Regions from separate parts of the Turicibacter sanguinis genome, predicted to be linked through region 3. Evidence: riboswitches for the same ligand, from Rfam matches in the RefSeq annotation. Region 3 holds a riboswitch; each other region holds the start of a gene.
What was found. A riboswitch is a leader RNA that binds a small molecule or an ion and turns the genes downstream of it on or off. The one in region 3 is predicted to bind lysine.
Positions count from the first base shown of each region.

Region 1: it holds a riboswitch for lysine, as region 3 does, so the genes downstream of both, HLK68_RS01620 (Na+/H+ antiporter NhaC family protein) here and HLK68_RS06375 (YfcC family protein) in region 3, are expected to answer to the same signal.
Region 2: it holds a riboswitch for lysine, as region 3 does, so the genes downstream of both, lysA (diaminopimelate decarboxylase) here and HLK68_RS06375 (YfcC family protein) in region 3, are expected to answer to the same signal.

Region 1 is NZ_CP053187.1:294,851-301,171, forward strand. It holds gene HLK68_RS01610 (tetratricopeptide repeat protein) at 1-1,169, opposite strand, end outside; gene rlmD (23S rRNA (uracil(1939)-C(5))-methyltransferase RlmD) at 1,594-3,000, opposite strand; lysine riboswitch at 3,253-3,425, shown strand; gene HLK68_RS01620 (Na+/H+ antiporter NhaC family protein) at 3,583-5,190, shown strand; gene HLK68_RS01625 (hypothetical protein) at 5,614-5,766, shown strand.
Region 2 is NZ_CP053187.1:1,603,661-1,609,981, reverse strand. It holds gene dapA (4-hydroxy-tetrahydrodipicolinate synthase) at 1-787, opposite strand, end outside; gene HLK68_RS07805 (aspartate-semialdehyde dehydrogenase) at 822-1,823, opposite strand; gene HLK68_RS07800 (aspartate kinase) at 1,833-3,038, opposite strand; gene lysA (diaminopimelate decarboxylase) at 3,063-4,355, opposite strand; lysine riboswitch at 4,451-4,629, opposite strand; gene HLK68_RS07790 (DUF2798 domain-containing protein) at 4,786-5,292, opposite strand; gene HLK68_RS07785 (helix-turn-helix transcriptional regulator) at 5,559-6,321, shown strand, end outside.
Region 3 is NZ_CP053187.1:1,302,820-1,309,140, forward strand. It holds gene HLK68_RS06360 (helix-turn-helix domain-containing protein) at 1-1,049, shown strand, start outside; gene HLK68_RS06365 (alpha/beta hydrolase) at 1,780-2,556, opposite strand; gene proC (pyrroline-5-carboxylate reductase) at 2,686-3,492, shown strand; lysine riboswitch at 3,788-3,961, shown strand; gene HLK68_RS06375 (YfcC family protein) at 4,237-5,670, shown strand; gene HLK68_RS06380 (M20 family metallopeptidase) at 5,796-6,321, shown strand, end outside.

The DNA of each region.
Region 1 (6,321 bases), 1.0 Mb from region 3:
TGAAAAATAGCGGGTGATAAATACTTCTGACCAACATACTCATTTATTTCATCAAAGAAGTTAATCATCTGTGATTCAACTCCTTTTAAAATGTACATATCAATTAAAGAACTCGTGACAGCTTTCGCTTGTTCGAATATCCCATATTTTAAAATTTTTTCTTTTGATTGATTTAAGTAATCCTCTGCCAGTTCATAATCACCTAACTCGTAATAAATAGTCCCCATTAATCCAAGTGCTAAATGCTTTTTTACTTCATCGGTCACAACCTGAACTAAATGATTTAAAACCTCCAATGCCTCTTCAAATCTCCCTTGAGATTTGTATAAATAACTTAAATTTTGATAAACTTCGGTGACAAATGGCGGATAGCATGGATTTTCAATAAAAGCAACTTGCACGTCTATGGCCTCTTGAATTCGACCACATTTGCGCAAAACAATCCCTTTAAGAATAATGTGAGCTGCCCGAGTTAGAGGTTGGGGCGTCTCTCCCTCTCTTAGTGCTAAGTCAATATGATTTAACGCTAAATCAAGTTGGTCGACCTGAAAATATCCTTTGGCTAAATTATAAAGAATTTTATAACGATACTCCGTCATATCTGGGCTTAGTGAATGAAGGCTCATCTTCAAATAAGAAATGCTCTCTTCATACATTCCCATTTTCTCCATATTTAAACCAATCCCACGGTACAATAACGTTGGATTTTGATGACTTAAAGAAGCGTAGGAAATCGCCAACGAAAAGTGTTGATTCGATTCAATCCATTGACTTTTTTGTTGATAATCAACGGCAATTAATTCTTCTAACTTTAGGCCTTCTTCATATAGTTCATACTGTGCCACGACTTTTTTAAATTTTTCATATTCAGTTGATAAGGTTTCCAATCGACAGCGCTCAGACACCCAATCCTTTGCCTGTTCAACGGCCGATTTTTTAAATGATTCTAGTGTAAACTCTTCTTGTAAAGCCCCATCTGATAACTCCAAAAGAATGCTATAAATCAACTCAACTGTTTCATTAGGAATAATGCGGCGTCCATTTTCTGCCATACTAATATAACTACGAGAAATACCATACGCCTGAAAAGCCTCTTGCTTAATATGATATTGACGTCGACACCATTTGATTTTTTCTGATACTTCTAAAAACAATTGCTTCAACTCCATCCAATCTAAATCATCCTGAGAATTTAAGTCTTTTTGAGACTAAGACATCCTATAAGTATCTATTCTCAACTCCACGAGTATCGCTAAAAATTTTCCAAGTATGAAAAACTTATTTTAAATGATAGATATAACCTAACTCTATTTTACAACAAAAAACATCATTTTTCTTGGTTTTAATGATAGAAAATAAACTTCTCATCCTCTTAATATTCTAATTCATGATTCATCTCTTATAAACCTGTCATTTTATGCATTTAAATTTCACTCATCTAAATCATCTAACAACAAAAAAAGTCAAGAACATTACAATTTAAGTAATCTTCTTGACTTTAATTCTAGTCGCAAGGTCTATGCCTTTAACCTTATAAAATTATCTTTTATGACGCTTAAGATAAAATTTATGATGTCGATTCAGTCTCCTAAATTAACGACGTGAATCTTTTTTTACTTTTTCTGATTTATCCATACGAGTTAAACGAACAACCGCTTCAACATGAGATGTTTGAGGGAACATATCAATCGGTTGAATATAATCTACTCGGTATTTTTTTGTTAACTCTTTTAAGTTTTTAGCTAACGTTGATGGATTACATGATACGTAGACAATACGTTTTGGTTGGACACGTTTTAACATCTCAATTAACTCAGGCCCCATTCCCGTACGAGGTGGATCGACGATAACCACATCTGGTTTGAATCCTTCATTTGCCCATTTTGGCACGATTGACTCTGCTTTACCAACCGCATAATACGTATTATCAATGTTATTTAATTTTGCATTTGCTTTCGCATCAATGATAGCCGCACGAGTAATATCCACCCCACGTACTTCACTTGCCTGATCAGCCACCCATTGACCAATCGTTCCAACTCCACAGTAAGCATCTACCACTTTTTCAGTTCCTGTTAAAGAAGCAGCATACTTCACTTGATTATATAACTTCACTGTTTGTTCTGGATTTAATTGATAGAAAGCGCGTGGTGATAAATTAAATTTAAATTTACCTAAACGATCTGTAATAAAATCTTCTCCCGCTACTTTAATCATATCTGGTCCAAAGATTTCATGCGTGTCATCAGAATTATAGTTGACATAAACTGACTTCACTTCAGGACAATACTTCATTAAATCAAGCGCTAAAGAATACATCTTCTTGAAGTCTTTATTCGCTAATACAAACGTCACTTGAATCTCACCTGTTCGATATCCACGACGAACGACAATGTGACGAGCTGTTCCTTTTTTCGTTTTGGGTGCATACGCAAAAACTTTATAATCATCTAATAAATCAACCGCGTGATTCACGACTTTGTTGATTTCTTCGTATTGAACCTCACAATCTGTGACATTTACTAACTCTCGTGAGTTCATGCTATAGAATCCGACCATCACACCATCTTCATCATACCCAACTGGCATTTGAGCACGGTTACGATAATTATATGGATTATCCATTCCCATCGTTGGACGGATATCTAATTCTTCAGGATCTAAATTGGTGTAACGTTCAACCGCTTGCCAAATGGCATCGCGTTTAATACGCAATTGTTCCGGGTAGGTCATATGTTGTAATTGACATCCACCACATTGTCCATAAACCTCACAAGCTGGTTGACAACGATGTCTTGATTTTTTCTTAACGCGTACTAATTCTGCTTCTGCATAACCACCTGCTACACGTGTACAAGTTGCCACAACTTCTTCCCCAACTAATGTTCCTGGGATGAACACCGCTTGTTTTTTATAATAACCGATTCCCTCACCGTTAATCCCGATGCGTTTAATCGTCACTAAAAATTCTTGACCAACCTTTAAAGGTGACATATTCATAAAAAAAACCTCCAATGCTTTTAAGCTACCCTTTATCTTACCACATTCGTGATTATTTTACATATCTTATTCGCAGATAGTTGACAAAATCCTCTCTTATTCGCAATAAATACACTGAGATGATGATCTTTCATTTATTATGTTGCAATGATACGTAATTTTATACCATTTTTACTTATTTATAACAATTTATATTGACTCTACAATAAAAGATGCTACAATAGGGATAATTGAATACGTCTCTGTTCTCTTTGATGAGTTAGAGGTGCATGGCTAAAGAGTAGGAATTTCGAGAGTGACGTCTAAGACAAATTCTAAAAGGTATCCATGCCGAAGTGAAAATAGTGTCCGCTATTTTTTGCTGGGGTTAGATTGAAGAAGTCTAACACTGTCACTGCCTATGGTAGTGGAGAACTAATGATCGGAGAGTTAAATAATACGTGTATCACTAAGGGATCTTTTTTTAGCTACCCCATTATTGAGCAATGTATGAGTTTAACTCTGCATTGCTCTTTTTTTTATAACTTTCAGAGCCGGACGAGATGATTCAATCAAAGTTCAATATAAAAGGAGAGAATGAAAATGGTTGGAACCATCTATGCCTTAATTCCGGCAATCCTCACAATTCTTTTGGTTATCATCACACGTCGCGTTATCTTATCACTAGGAGTCGGTGTCATCTGTGCTGCTTTAATTTTATCAGCATTTAGCATCGGAGATACCATCTCAACCATACTCATCACTTTTAGTTCTCTAGTCATTGAAGAGGATGGACTTTACGGATTCTTAAATGAGTGGAATATGTCCATCATCTTCTTTTTAATCGCCCTAGGTATTATTACAGGCTATATCGTCTTATCAGGAGGGGCCACTGCTTTTACAAAAGCCATTATTCGTCGCGTTCAAACACGCGAAGGGGTACAATATACCGCTGCTATTTTAGGAATTCTGATTTTTGTTGATGACTACTTCAACGCTTTAGTCGTTGGAAATGTCTCAAAACCATTAGCCGAAGCACAAAAAGTATCGCGAGCTCGTCTCGCTTATATCGTTGATTCAACGTCAGCACCTATTTGTGTCATTTCCCCCATTTCAAGTTGGGCAACTGGAATCATGGGTTCTATGGCTGTCATCTTAGCAGGAGCAGGCATTTCTTACAGTGCCTTCTCAGCCTTCTTAATGACCATTCCTTATCATTTTTATGTCATCACAACCCTCATCATGGTCTTCGTTGTCATTCGCTTTAACTTAAATCTTGGATTAATGAAAAAATACGAAGCCGACACGTTACAAGGAAGCGACAGCTCAATTGTAGGCAGCGAACTATCGAATCCTCATGAAAAAGATGTTGAATCTTCAAAAGGAACGATTTGGGACTTAATTCTTCCTATTCTAACCTTAATTATTGTCACAGTTGGAACGATGGCTATCACCGGAATTCAAGGGGCACAATCAGTCACTGATCCTGAGTTTAACTTCTTCTTCACCGTCCTTGACAACATCGCTCTCTCTAAAGCACTTCGTTATGGAGGAATGGCTGGATTAATCGTTTCAATGGGACTGGCTTATCGTCATGTTTTAAACAAAGAAGTCACACTACCTGATTTTTTAAAAGCTTTTATGATAGGAGCTCGCTCTATGTTTGGAGCGATTGGAATTTTATTATTAGCTTGGGCGATTTGTGAACTAGTTGGAGCCTTAGATGCTGGAGGCTATTTAGCTTCAGTGATTACAAGCACCAATATTAATCCAAACTTTATTCCAGTTGTCATGTTTATAGTCGCAAGTTTTATGGCTTTCTCAACCGGAACATCTTGGGGATCATTCGGAATCTTACTTCCAATTGCGGGAAGTGTTGCCGCAGCCATCGACTTAAATCTGATGATACCGGTTATGGCTGCTGTCTTATCGGGTGCAATTTTTGGAGATCACGCGTCACCGATTTCAGATACAACCCTTCTATCAGCCACTGGGTCAGGTTGTGACCTCGGAGCTCACTTCAACTCCCAACTCCCTTACGCTCTATTATCAGCAGGTATCGCTGCCTTAGGCTATATGGCGTTTGGGGTGACAGGGACTTTAATGACGTCTTACATCGTCATGGCTTTAGGATTTGCTTTGGTAATTTTCTATGCTCGACGTCAAAACGTTAAGAAAGTTGAAAACCTACACTTAATGCCAAATGAATAAGAAATCAAAACGGGAGAATATGACATAAATTTAAAAGGAGTCAATGAACAGGGGGGAAACTGATTCAATGACTCCTTTTTATTATATTTCTAAGAGAGGTTGAGAATTGGAGAAAAGATTTATCATCTTGTACTAAACATAACATAGGGGGAGAGTTACGTCTCATACAAGTACATTATGGGAACACTTTTCAAATCTTAAACAAAATAAACAAACTTTTTTAAAATTTTATTTTCTTCCTTTTATAGGATTTAATGTTTCAGATGTTGCAAAATCTGAAGAGGAAACTGAGGGCTTTATCATCACAATGATAAACTTTAAAATTCAACGAAAATCGTCATAAATTTTAAAATAACTAATAAAGTATAATAGGAAACAAATTACCTATACTAATAGTATTTCGAATAAAAGGAGAGACTCTTCATGGAAAAAACAAAAACTTTCCAACTTACCGAAAGTCAATACAATCTAGTCGAAGAATTACTCGAAATCGCACCCGGTCATACCGAAGCTGAAAAACTCATTTCTGCTCTTGAACTTGCCGTCGAAGTCGGGGCTCACACCGATATGTTTTAACATAAAAAGGTCCCAATAGAAGCGGGACCTTTTTATGTTAAATAATAAAATTCTTTTATAAAAATGAGATGGGTCACCTAGCATCTTATCCTCCGCTACTAGGCAATGGGTTACCTAGCGATTGGGACTAGCATCTTATCCTCCGCTACTAGGCAATGGGTTACCTAGCGATTGGGACTAGCAATCTTCCCCTCCGCTACTAGGGAATGGGTCACCTAGCGATTGCTACTAGCAATCTTATCCTCCACTACTAGGGAATGGGTCACCTAGCGATTGCTACTAGCAATCTTATCCTCCACTACTAGGGAATGGGCTCACACCTATGGTATTTGGCACCCCATTAGTGGAGAAAACCACTTCGTGGATGGGGTCCCCCTTGTTAGGATAACTCGGCCTGACGCCGAGTACACCACAGGTGTATAGTTGTTCTATCCTTCACTTCGTTTAGGAAGAACAGCTAACATAGTAGCGCTAATCCATCATTCTGCTAAAATCTACACCTTCTATAAAAAAAGAGATAGACTCACGTCTATCTCAGCACTTGCATGGATAACT
Region 2 (6,321 bases), 300 kb from region 3:
TCATTCCCAGCAAATTCATAGCTGTTTTGATCGGGATTGGATTTACTTCGATAAATAAAGCATCAATCAATGACTTCATCGCAAGTTGTAACCTTAAAGCTTTATTCGTATCACCTTGTAAATAACTCATGACTAGTTCATGCGTTTCTTTAGGTAAAATATTACTCACGACGGAAATTACACCGACTCCGCCAAGCGATAAAATGGGAACAATCATATCATCATTTCCACTGTACATCGCAAAATCAGAACCACATAATCTCATGATTTCAGCAACTTGTGAAAAATCACCGCTCGCTTCCTTAATTCCAATAATATTTTTAATCCCGCTCAGTTGTTTCACTACATGTGGTTTCAAATTAACTCCTGTTCTTGAGGGAACATTATATAAAATAATTGGAATCTTAACCGATGACGCGATAGCTTCATAATGTTTGATCAGTCCTAAATCTGTTGCCTTATTATAATAAGGTGTCACGACAAGCAAACCATCTACGCCAACTGATTCACAATACCGACTCAATTCAATCGCGTAGGGCGTATTATTGCTCCCACTTCCAGCAATGACCGGAATACGAGATTTTACAACTTCTACCGTAAACTTAATCACCGTTTTTCGCTCTGTATCACTCATCGTGGCAGATTCACCAGTTGTTCCGCAAACAATAATGGCATCTGTGGAATTTTGAATATGCCATTCAATCAAAGCGCGAAGAGCTTCGTAATCTACTTCCTCATTTTTAAACGGCGTAATTAATGCGACTCCTGCTCCAATAAATTTAGTCATCCTAGTTCAACTCTTTCTGCGTAAAAAGCTACATTTATAAGTATTTTAATAATTGCTGTGCAATTTGAACGGTATTTGTCGCCGCTCCTTTTCTTATGTTATCGGCAACTACCCATAAATTTAATCCATTTTCAACACTAAAATCACGACGAATTCGTCCGACAAACACTTCATCTTTTCCCTCAGCACAAAGAGCAAGTGGATATTCATTGTTTGCAACATCATCTACTACTACAATTCCCTCAGCCGCTCTTAATTTTTCAACTACCTCTTCTAATTCAAAAGGGTGTTCAAGCTCGACATTAATGGCAATACTATGTCCAAATCTAACAGGTACTCGAACTGTGGTGGCTGTAATTTTTAGGTTATTATCTCCAAGAATTTTTCTCGTTTCATTAACCATTTTCATTTCTTCTTTTGTATATCCGTTATCTAAAAAATCATCGATATGAGGTAGACAATTATAGGCAATCGGATGCGGATAAAATGACACTCTTTCTCCTTGAATATCACTTTCTAAATCCCTTAATCCTTTCACACCTGAACCTGATACAGCCTGATACGTTGAATAGACAATTCGTTTAATTTGATAAGCTTTATGCAATACTTGTAACGGCACGACGCATTGAATGGTTGAGCAGTTTGGATTTGCAATAATATAATCATCCTCCGTTAATACATTCGCATTAACCTCTGGCACGACTAAAGGAATCTTGTCATTCATTCGCCAAGCACTCGAGTTATCAACAACACGTATACCATGAGCCGCAGCAATCGGTGCATACTTTTTGCTGACGCTTCCACCTGCTGAAAATAACGCGATATCAATGTCTTTATTAAAGGAATCTGGTGTTAACTCTTCTACCGTGTAAACTTTTCCAGCAAACTCGATTTTTTTTCCAACCGAGCGACTTGATGCTAGTAGAAATAAATGATTAATCGGAAACTGACGCTCCTCGAGTACCTTTAAAAAAGTTTGCCCAACTAATCCAGTCGCCCCTACAATTGCAACATTTACTTTTTTCAAATTAATCACTCCCCTAAGTTATAAGCCTAATTCTCCGGCTAAAACAGCAACTGTTGTTGCCTTATCCTTTTTATTGATGGTATAGGAAATGCTGATTTCAGATGTCGTTACCTGTCTAAATGAGATATGATGATTAGCTAGAATTCTAAATATTTTTTCCGTTACTCCACTTTGATTCAACATTCCAACCCCAATCACTGAGACTTTTGTAATATCATCTTCAAGTTCAATGTCAATTTCTTGATACTGTTTTTTTAGTTGTTGCATGACTTCCTTGATGACATCATAATCGTCTGTTGATGCAGTAAAAGAAAGATTAACGATCCCATTAATCGGTCCCGTTTGACTAATCATATCCACATTAATATTCGCTTCTGCTAATTTTTCAAAAACTATTGCAATATTTTCAACCTTAAATTCAAGATTGCTGATAGTCACCATTAACACATCGTCACTGATACTTAATCCTGTAATGACGTTCTCCTCCATATTATGATCAACTCCCCTAATTGTTGTCCCCGTGATATCATGCTGACTAGATGCTACATAAATTGGAATTTGATATTTACAACCAATTTCAACAGCTCTTGGTTCCATGATTCCAGCTCCAAGACTCGCCATTTCCATCATTTCTTCATAGCTAATATCATCTAATTTCTTTGCCTCTTTATATAGACGCGGATCAACAGAGTAGATTCCATCGACATCCGTATAAATATGACATCCTCCTCGTAGTTTGGCTGCTAAAGCGACAGCTGTTGTATCGGAACCCCCACGACCAAGTGTTGTAATGTCACCTTTTTCATTCATACCTTGAAATCCTGCGACGACGACAACTTTTCCTTCTTTTAAATACGATTTTACTTTTTCAATGTCGATATCAATGATTTTATTTTTTGTATGAGGACCTTGGGTTTTGATACCAGCCTGAAATCCGGTTAAACAAATTGCATCCACACCGTATTCTTTAAGCGCCATCGATAATAAGGAAATGGATACTTGTTCCCCCGTTGATAAGAGCATATCAAGATCTCGTTTATCAGGATTAGTTGATATTTTTTTTGATAATTCAATCAAATCATCTGTGGTTTTTCCCATGGCTGAAACAACAACGACCAGATCATGTCCCTTTTCTTTTTCAGCGACTATTTTTTTAGCAATATTTTTGATTTTATCCGTACTTGCAACTGATGTGCCGCCATATTTATGCACTAAAATCCCCATTTAATTCCCCTCCTGTTTACCTCTTTAAACTTCTAGTGATAGAAGTTCTTCATATGTTTGACGACGACAAATTAATTGAGCCTCACCATCTTTCACAGCAACAACTGCTGCTTTTGGAATTTTATTATAATTTGAGGACATGGAATAACCATAAGCACCTGTTGAGGTGATAATCAAAATGTCCCCACTTTCAATCTTATTTACGTCAACGTCAGTTATTAAGATATCCCCACTTTCGCAACATTTTCCGGCAATCGTAACATGACGCTCGTTTCCTGATTCCATCCAATTTGCAATGGCACATTCATAAACCGCTTGATATAAAGAAGGCCTAATATTATCTGTCATTCCTCCATCGACACTAACATAAGTTCTAACATCTTTAATATCTTTCATTGACCCAACCGTATATAAAGTACTTCCTGCATTGGCAACAATTGAGCGCCCTGGTTCAATAATCAATCTTGGAATATCTATTTGTAAAGTTTCGCAAACCGTCTGGGCTTTTGTTAAAATTGCCTCACAAAACTGTGCAATCGATTTAGGTGCATCCTTCTCTGTGTAATAAACGCCGACTCCTCCACCTAAATCAACATCAGTAATCTCAAATCCAAATTGCTCTTTAATATCTTTTACGAGTGTCATCATAATCTCAACTTCATCTAAAAAGGGATTCACATCAAAAATTTGTGATCCAATGTGCGCATGCAAACCAATTAAATTTAAATGCTCATACTTATGAAACACTTCAAGACATCTTTGTAAGTCCCCATTCGATAAGGTGAATCCAAATTTCGAATCGATTTGTCCTGTTTTAATGTAGTCGTGTGTATGTGCTTCGATACCAGGTGTAATTCTTAAATAAACATTTTGTTGTTTACCACGTTTATGACACATTGTATTTAGCGTCTCTAGTTCATAGTAATTATCAACTACAAAAACACCGACACCATACTCTAAGCCCATGTTGATTTCATCAAATGTCTTATTATTACCATGAAACAAAACATGATCCATTGGAAAATCAGCTTTATAAGCAGTATACAGTTCACCACCAGATACAACATCAAGATAAAGCCCCTCTTCTTTAATCAGGTGACACATGTAAAGTGGCAAGAAAGCTTTTCCGGCATAAGCCACACGATTCCCTCGCTCCTCAACTTTAAAATGCTTCCTATAATCTTTGCAATTTTGTCTAAGTAGTGCTTCGTCAAAGACATAAAGTGGTGTTTGATAAGTGTTAACCAATGTTTGACAACTTACCCCTCCAATAAATAATTGTTGATTTTCAATGTTCATTGTTCCATGTAGTTTCATCCTAGACTCCTTTTTTCATTTTGATAAGGCACTAAAAAAGCCCCTCGAATACATTCAAGGGGCCTTTAATATACCGAAAAATCGGTTGGGATATCCTCAAATGTAGCACACCACAAAGTGATTTTTGTGACAGTGATGCATATCTTTTATGCACCCCCAGAGAATTAACCTTAAAGCGTCAGTTAATCTCTTCGGCGAATCTTCCTTTCCCAATAAGTCATCGCGCTTACCTCGTTATTAGTACTCTTAAGCCTTCGCAACCTCTACGTTTTAATGATGGTTTGAATAAGCACGTTTCATCATGCTTAATACTATTTAATTGTGAATTCTCTTTATTTTATGTCAATCATCCCCCCTTTATTCCGTTTGGATGTCATATTTTAGTATTAGAAAAAAAGTTATCCTCAATTAGGAGGATAACTTTTTCATCTTAAGCGACTTCAATTTCATTTGTATCGTACTGTTTTTCATTATCTAACTGGTGTTTAAAGACAAATCGGAAAATATATCTAACAAAGGGTTGAACAAAGAAAATTTGAGTAAAGAAAGCAAAGGGTAAGTTAATCACAATATTTTGGAACCAAGTAGCAATTAGTTCGCTTGTGAAACCGTGGAATAAAATAGTTGAAACTAATGACATTAAAGGACACATGAAGACAATAGTCGAGCAAATAAATACGGTTGTAATAATCACTTGGCTATCTTTTTTGAAATCAATCATACTAAAAGCAAGTTTTTCTGAAAGAGGACCTGCAATAAATATTTCAATAAGTAAGGCGAAGATGAATTCAATCGGAACGATTTTTAAAGAAGTAACAAAGACTTGATTTGACATTCCTCCCATTTCAATGGCTACGTTATAAAAGACGAATAAATGAACTGTAATAAAAACAGTTAGTACAGCAAAGAATAATTTTTGAATTTTTGTTTTTGGCATAGTATCTTTCCTTTCTTTTCATAAAAGAACGCAAAAAAAGACACACGAAGTCACCTTGTACCGTAATCAGATTTACGTGCAAAGCACTACATGTGTCGTTTGTTCTAGTTCATTATTTAATTTTTTATAATTAGATTTTAACTCATTTAGAGACAAAAAGTCAATTATTTTATCGAATTCAATCATTTAAAGATACATTTTGAAAATGACTTTTGTAGTATGTTATACTTAATTAAAATCAGTTTTTTTGACAGCGAGGTTTTAGCATGACAATCGTTCACTCTTCAGAGGAGTTTCGAGAAGCGGTCCTTTATGAGTTAAATTTCAAGGCATTCCAAGAGAAGTATTGTAAAATTTTCAAAGATATTGAACATCCTGAAAATGGCTATTTCTTATTATACGAACGCCCTGGTTATTATGAGTTCGGGATTGCTGATTATACGATTCCCCATCATTTTACATTAAATTTTGATAACCCACAGCGACTTGTTCGATTTGGAACGGTTCACAAAGGGACAACAGAATTTCAAATTGATAATCAACCCATTTCTTCTTTTAAACCTTCTTCTTTTTTCGTTGTAGAAAAAGATTTAAAAGGGAAGCAGAATTGGACAAAAGGACAACATTTTCATGGTGCAGAAATCACGATTTATGAAAATTATTTCAATGATGTGATTCGCCCTTTATTAAAAAATGATTTTGATTTTGAGCGATTTGCAACAAACTATACGTATAATTATCTTCCACTTGAAGTCATGTCTATTTTACAAACAATGCAAACTTTATCCAACAAAAATATGCTCGATTCCTTAATGCTTGAAAGTTGTATTTTACAATGTATTTCGTTGATTATTCAGACAGTCGAGGAATCTGATGATAATACGTTTACGAAGCAACTTCATCATGGAAAGGTTCAAATTGGGAAAGATCGTTATCTTAATTTAAGTGCTAGGGATATTAAAAGTATTCAAAAGGCTCATGATATTTTAACTCAAAATATTTCTAACCCTCCAACGATTGAAACACTGA
Region 3 (6,321 bases):
CACGTAACTATATTAGTATGTTAGAAACAAATAAAAGATCTTTAAATGAAGAAATGAAACAACTCATGTATGATGCATTAGATCAATTAACAAATGGATTGTTTAAAGAGAATTATACGTATGAACAATTTTGTTTAACACCAGAACAACAAGCAGAAATTTGGTTAGAGGAACATTGCACGTTAGAGTACGGTCTAAGTGATTATGAGATATTTAATGAAGTTGCGACAAAATATGAATTATTTCAACCACTTATTAATTTGAATGAGAAAATAGCAATTCATTATTACACTACTCGTGATCATCAGAGATCAAATGAATACTTTTTAAAGGCTATTTCATATTGTAATCAAACGGATATCAACCCAGCTAAATATTATAATTTGGTTGGAGTAAACTTTAATCAGCTGGGGCAGTATAAAGATGCCATTGCACAATATAAGATAGCTAGTTATTTCTTATCAGAAGAGACAGGAAGTCTTAAATATAAAAATTTATATGATATGTCTACTAGTTATTTATATGATGGAGATTGTGAACAAAGCTTAATTTATATTGATGAAATAATGAATCAGAATGAAGATATAATGGCAAAAGGTTCATCATATTTATTAAAAGGGATGATTTTACAAAAACAAAATAAGGATGAAGAGGCCAAAAAAATATTATTAGAGTTCATTGAAAATCCATTTTGTCCTCCAATTTTAGGACATGCTTATCATAATCTAGCCTATTTAGAATACAATAATGGATTTTATGAAGAAGCTAAATCAATTTTTAATGAAATTAAAAGAGATATTTTTACAAGTGCTCATATGGACCAAAAAGAGGATTTTATTACATGGGGACTTCAAATGTATCTTGATTTAAAGGATTTTGATTCAATTAAATCTTTATTTGAAGAAGTAAAAGAGTTAATCAAACAAGCATTAGCTATTCCCTCAACTTTATTGTTGATGGAAAAACAACTTTATAAAACAATTATTAACGAGAGTTTAATTAAACCAGATAAAGTGTTACAGTATACTTCATTAATAAAATCTCTATGATGGAAAATGTCACAGATTTCGACAAAAATCTGTGACATTTTTTAAATTCAAAATTTGTGGGAAACTAAGTATAATAGAGCTTGTGAGATGAAGTGATGAGTAAATTAATTAGAGGTTTTTTATTTATTAAAGAAACTTAGGGGTAAGTTTTTGGGTTAGTGTTATGTTATTCAATTAGTCGTTTATTTATTTCTCTTAACTAGTGGGACAGATAAGAGCAAAAAAAGAGTGTTAGTAGGGGTACTAACACTCTTTTTTTGTCTAAAAAGCAATAATATTCAATAGGATTAAACAGGTTAGTAGAGCAGGAATAGAAAGTAAATAAACTAGTTTCTTTTTGCTTTCGCTACTGTTATGGAATATAGTGACAAGACAGATTAATACTAAATCAATTGTTAAAAAGAGGGTTATTACATTGTGTGAGATTTTTAGGTCCCAAATACCAGGAATAAAGAACTCCATCAAGGTTAAAAGGGTGATAATAAGAATTCCCCATAAACTTTTAGATAAATCTAATTCGTGTGATTCATTATTGCGACAAGAAAAATATACACATCGAACTAAAACTACTGAGGTAAATAAGTAAGGACTTAATAAAAAAAGTTGATAAATATACTCTATGATAAACTGAAAATTCAATAGTTAACACACCCTTTCATTAATTTTTATGTAAGCTAAATTTTTGATATGATAACTATTTTAAGCACCAAAAAAGCAGGAAACTCCCTGCCTAAAGTAATTGCGATTTAAAAAATGATTCTGTTGACTCAAATAATAATGCTAAGTAATTAAGAGTCTCAAATCCATGACTTGCACCGGTGATTGTAATGAGTTGTGCTCGATTATTGTAGTATTTCAAATATTCATAAGAAGTCTCGATTGGAACAGTTAAATCTTTATCCCCATGAACTAATAAAACAGATCCTTCAAATTTCTGTGCCGTTTCATAAACGTGTAAGTTAATATCTTGAGTGAAGAATTTCATACCGACTTGTAGAGTTCCCCATGGAAGATAACCAGATTCCTTTATCTCTTCCGTTATTTGTTTTCCAAGTAAAAATCCATTTCTAGCCATGTCAGGAATAAAACCAGCGGGTGCCCATAAGCAAAGTGACTGAATATCATGTGGACGAAGTCCTGCTAATAGACTAGCAACGCAGCCACCCATACTCATTCCAAGAACACCAATACGCTTTGAGTCAATATACTCAAGTGAGCGAACATAATTTAAAATAGCATGGGCATCTTCAAGTTCGGTACTTACAGACATATCTGAGAAATCACCGTCGCTTTCACCACTTCCCATAAAATCAAAGCGATAAACTGCAATACCAGCAGTCTCTAATCGTTTAGCCAATCTTACGAAGCTAAATCCAAATTCACAACGATTAGCTGTGAAACCATGAAATAAAATTATAGCTGGAATAGAAGAACTTATTTGATTAGGAAGGTGTTCAGTCCCACGTAAAACAAATCCATCTCTTACAAACTCAATAGCTTTCATCATTTAAAAATCCCCCCTAGTATGATTACTAAACTTACTATACCACGAAGGCAATGAATAGTTAAGTAAACGTTTTTATTATTATTGAGAAGTATAAATAAAAGACTATAATAAAATAAAGGAGGATGAAATATGAAGTATCCGGTTGGATTTATTGGTAGTGGTAATATGGCGATGGCGATGTTAAAAGGATTATTGAAATCTGAATTAATATTATCAAATGATATTTTGATGTCTAATCCTAGCCAGACAAAAGTTAATCGATTTGTTGAAGATTATAAAATAAATGGGACAACTTCAAACCAAGACGTTGCAAATTTATGTCAAATTGTTATTTTAGCAGTTAAGCCATATTTATATCCCGCTATTATTGATGAAATTAAAGAAAGTATTCATAAAGAAACCATTATTGTGAGTATTGCAGCAGGACCAACACTTCAAATGATTGAGGACTATTTTCAAAAAAGTATTAAGGTAGTTCGTACAATGCCAAACACACCAGCACAAGTCGGTGAAGCGATGTCAGCAATTATACCAAATCGCAATGTTACAGAAAATGAGTTAAATCAAGTGATTGCTATTTTTAATAGTTTTGGAAAATGTGAAGTGGTGTCTGAAGTATTAATTGATTCCGTTATTGCTGTGAGTGGATCATCACCTGCTTATGTTTATATGATGATTGAAGCAATGGCTGATGCTGCTGTTTTACAAGGGATGCCACGAAATCTTGCTTACGAATTTGCTGCACAAGCAGTGCTTGGAGCGGCGAAAATGGTACTAGAAACAGGGATGCATCCAGGGGGATTAAAAGATCAAGTTTGTTCACCAGGTGGCACAACAATTGAGGCAGTTGCTAAATTAGAACAAGAGGGATTTAGAGCAAGTATTATGAATGCTATGGAAGCTTGTGCAAAGAAATCTAAAAAAATGAGTAAATAAAAAAGACACGCTTTAAAACTAGCGTGTCTTTATAGGCTATTTATATAATTTATCTTCTTTTTTCTCAAATTTTTTTCCTCATGACGTTGTTCTTTATGATGAATTTCCATTTCATGAATTTTTTCTTTAATACTCATTAAGGCCATCTCATTTTTAAAAATTTATTATAGTTAGCTCTCTATAGTGTATTTATTAAAAAAATATAAAATAGAAATTTTATTGGATAGTTACATAAATTTACACTTGCAAAAGAATAGAATATAGTTTATGATTTAATTAATTAAAAAATAAATAGGTTTTAGATAGAGGTGCGGTAACTAAGAGTACTATTGAAGAGTGAAGACGTAGACGCAATAGGAAAGGAGTTCTCGCCGAAGCCTATCATCGATACTTTAAGGTGATAGAGCTGGTGTTATGTAAAATATACTTAACACTGTCACAAAATATTTTGTGGTGAGCTATCATTTAAGATGAATGCATTGTATATCGATTAAATGATATATTAAAATTCAAAGTCTTGAGTGATTTGCTCAAGGCTTTTTTTTATTAAAGCCAACCATAAAAATTGTGGAGGGCTATCATTTGAGCATTCAAAAGTAAACGCACGTTATGTGATTATTTCTGAAAAGTCTTGAGTGATACTCAAGACTTTTTTTATTGTGAAGCTCTTGCACCTCATACCATCCAAGAAAAGATGGGGACAATGCTTTATTGGATGTTAAAAACCTGAAGGGAGATTAATATATGTTAAGTCTTAGAAGAGCCAGAAGTATTGAAACTGAGGCAGGTGCGAAAAAAGAATTTAAAGTACCACATACGCTAGTTATTATTTCTTTTATCTTAGTCATCGTTGCCGTAGCAACATGGATATTACCAGCTGGGATGTATGAGCGAGTGGTTAATGATTTAGGTCGAACAGTCGTTGTGGATGGATCGTTCCAATACATCGAGCAATCACCGCAAGGATTATTTAGTTTATTACAAGCTCCATTAGAAGGAATTGTAGGAGCTTCAGAAATTATTGCCTTTTTATTTATCGTAAGTGGAGCAATTGCTATTATTACAAAAACACGTGCAATTGATGCTGGAATTACAAGTGCCGTTAAATCGTTCCATGGAAAAGAGATGTTAATGATTCCGTTTATTATGGGATTATTCTCATTAGGTGGCGCAGTTTTTGGAATGACGGAAGAGGCAATTCCATTTATTGCAATGTTGATTCCACTTTGTTTAGCTTTAGGTTATGACAGTATTATGGCGATGGCTATTTCTTATGTTGGATGTATTGTTGGTTTTGCTACAGCAATGATTAATCCATTCTCAGTAGGGGTTGCTCAAAGTATTGCAAATGTTCAAGCTGGATCAGGTGTGGGATTCCGTACTCTAATTTGGGCAGTTACAACTTTAGCATCTATTCTATTCTTAATGTGGTATGGTCGTCGTATCAAACGTAATCCAGAATTAAGTCCCGTTTATGAAATTGATCAGTCACGTCGTGAAGCATTAAAAGAATCAACTGAAGAACATATCGAGTTTACAGTAAGACATAAAATTATTTTATCTTCGATTTTAGTTTGTTTAGCTGGAATTGTCGTTGGAGTACTAAAATTTGATTTTGCTATTCCAGAAATCGCGGCTTTATTCTTAGCTACAGGAATCGTGGCAGGATTTATTGGACGTTTAAGTTTTGATGATATGGCAACATCGTTTGTAAGTGGAGCAAAAGATATGATTGGAGCAGCTATTGTGGTTGGATTTGCTCGTGGAATCGTGATTCTTGCACAAGATGGTCAAATTATTGATACAATTCTTTACCAATTATCAAACTTCATCGGTCAATTACCTTCGTTAATTGCGGGATATGTCATGTTCTTTGTTCAAATGTTTATTAACTTCTTTATTTCATCAGGTTCAGGACAAGCAGCTTTAACAATGCCGATTATGGCGCCACTTGGTGAGTTAGTTGGAATTACACCGCAAACATCAATTTTAATTTTCCAATTTGGTGATGGATTCTCAAATGCGATTTTCCCAACAAGTGCAGTCTTAATGGCTTGTTTAGGGGTAGCAGGTATCCCATGGTCAAAATGGATTAAATGGATTTTACCACTACAAGTTATCTTTGGAGTAATTGCTATTATCTTTATTACAATTGCTATTTTAATGGGTTGGTCATAATATTAATTTTGCTAGGCATTTTCTTTATAGAGAATGCCTAGTAAACTATAGTTGAACTTAAAATGAAAAATGAATTAGAATAAGAAGAAATCTATCAATAGATTTTTGTATACAGGAGGGGCATTATGAAAGAACAATTATTGCAAATTAGTGAAGAGCTTAAACAAAGATTATGGGAAATGAGTGACTATATTCATGATCATCCTGAGCTTGGAAACCAAGAGTTCGAAGCTGTAAATACATTAACTTCATTTTTAAAAGAACATAATTTTTCAGTTGAAGTAGGTGTTGCAGGATTAGAAACAGCATTTACAGCGGTTTACGATAGTAAAAAACCTGGATTATCTGTCGCTTATTTATGTGAGTATGATGCATTACCTGATTTAGGTCATGGATGCGGTCATAATATGATTGGTGTAATGAGTGCTGGAGCAGGGGTTTTATTGAGTAAAATTATCGATGAAGTTGGTGGAAAAGTTTATGTTTTTGGAACGCCAGCTGAAGAAACAAATGGCGCTAAAGTAACCATGGCTGAGGCAGGATTATTTAATGAGATGGATGCTGTTATGATGGTTCATCCGGATGGATATACAACAGAAAGTGGAACATCTTTAGCAATGGAAGCTTTACAATTTGATTATACAGGACGTC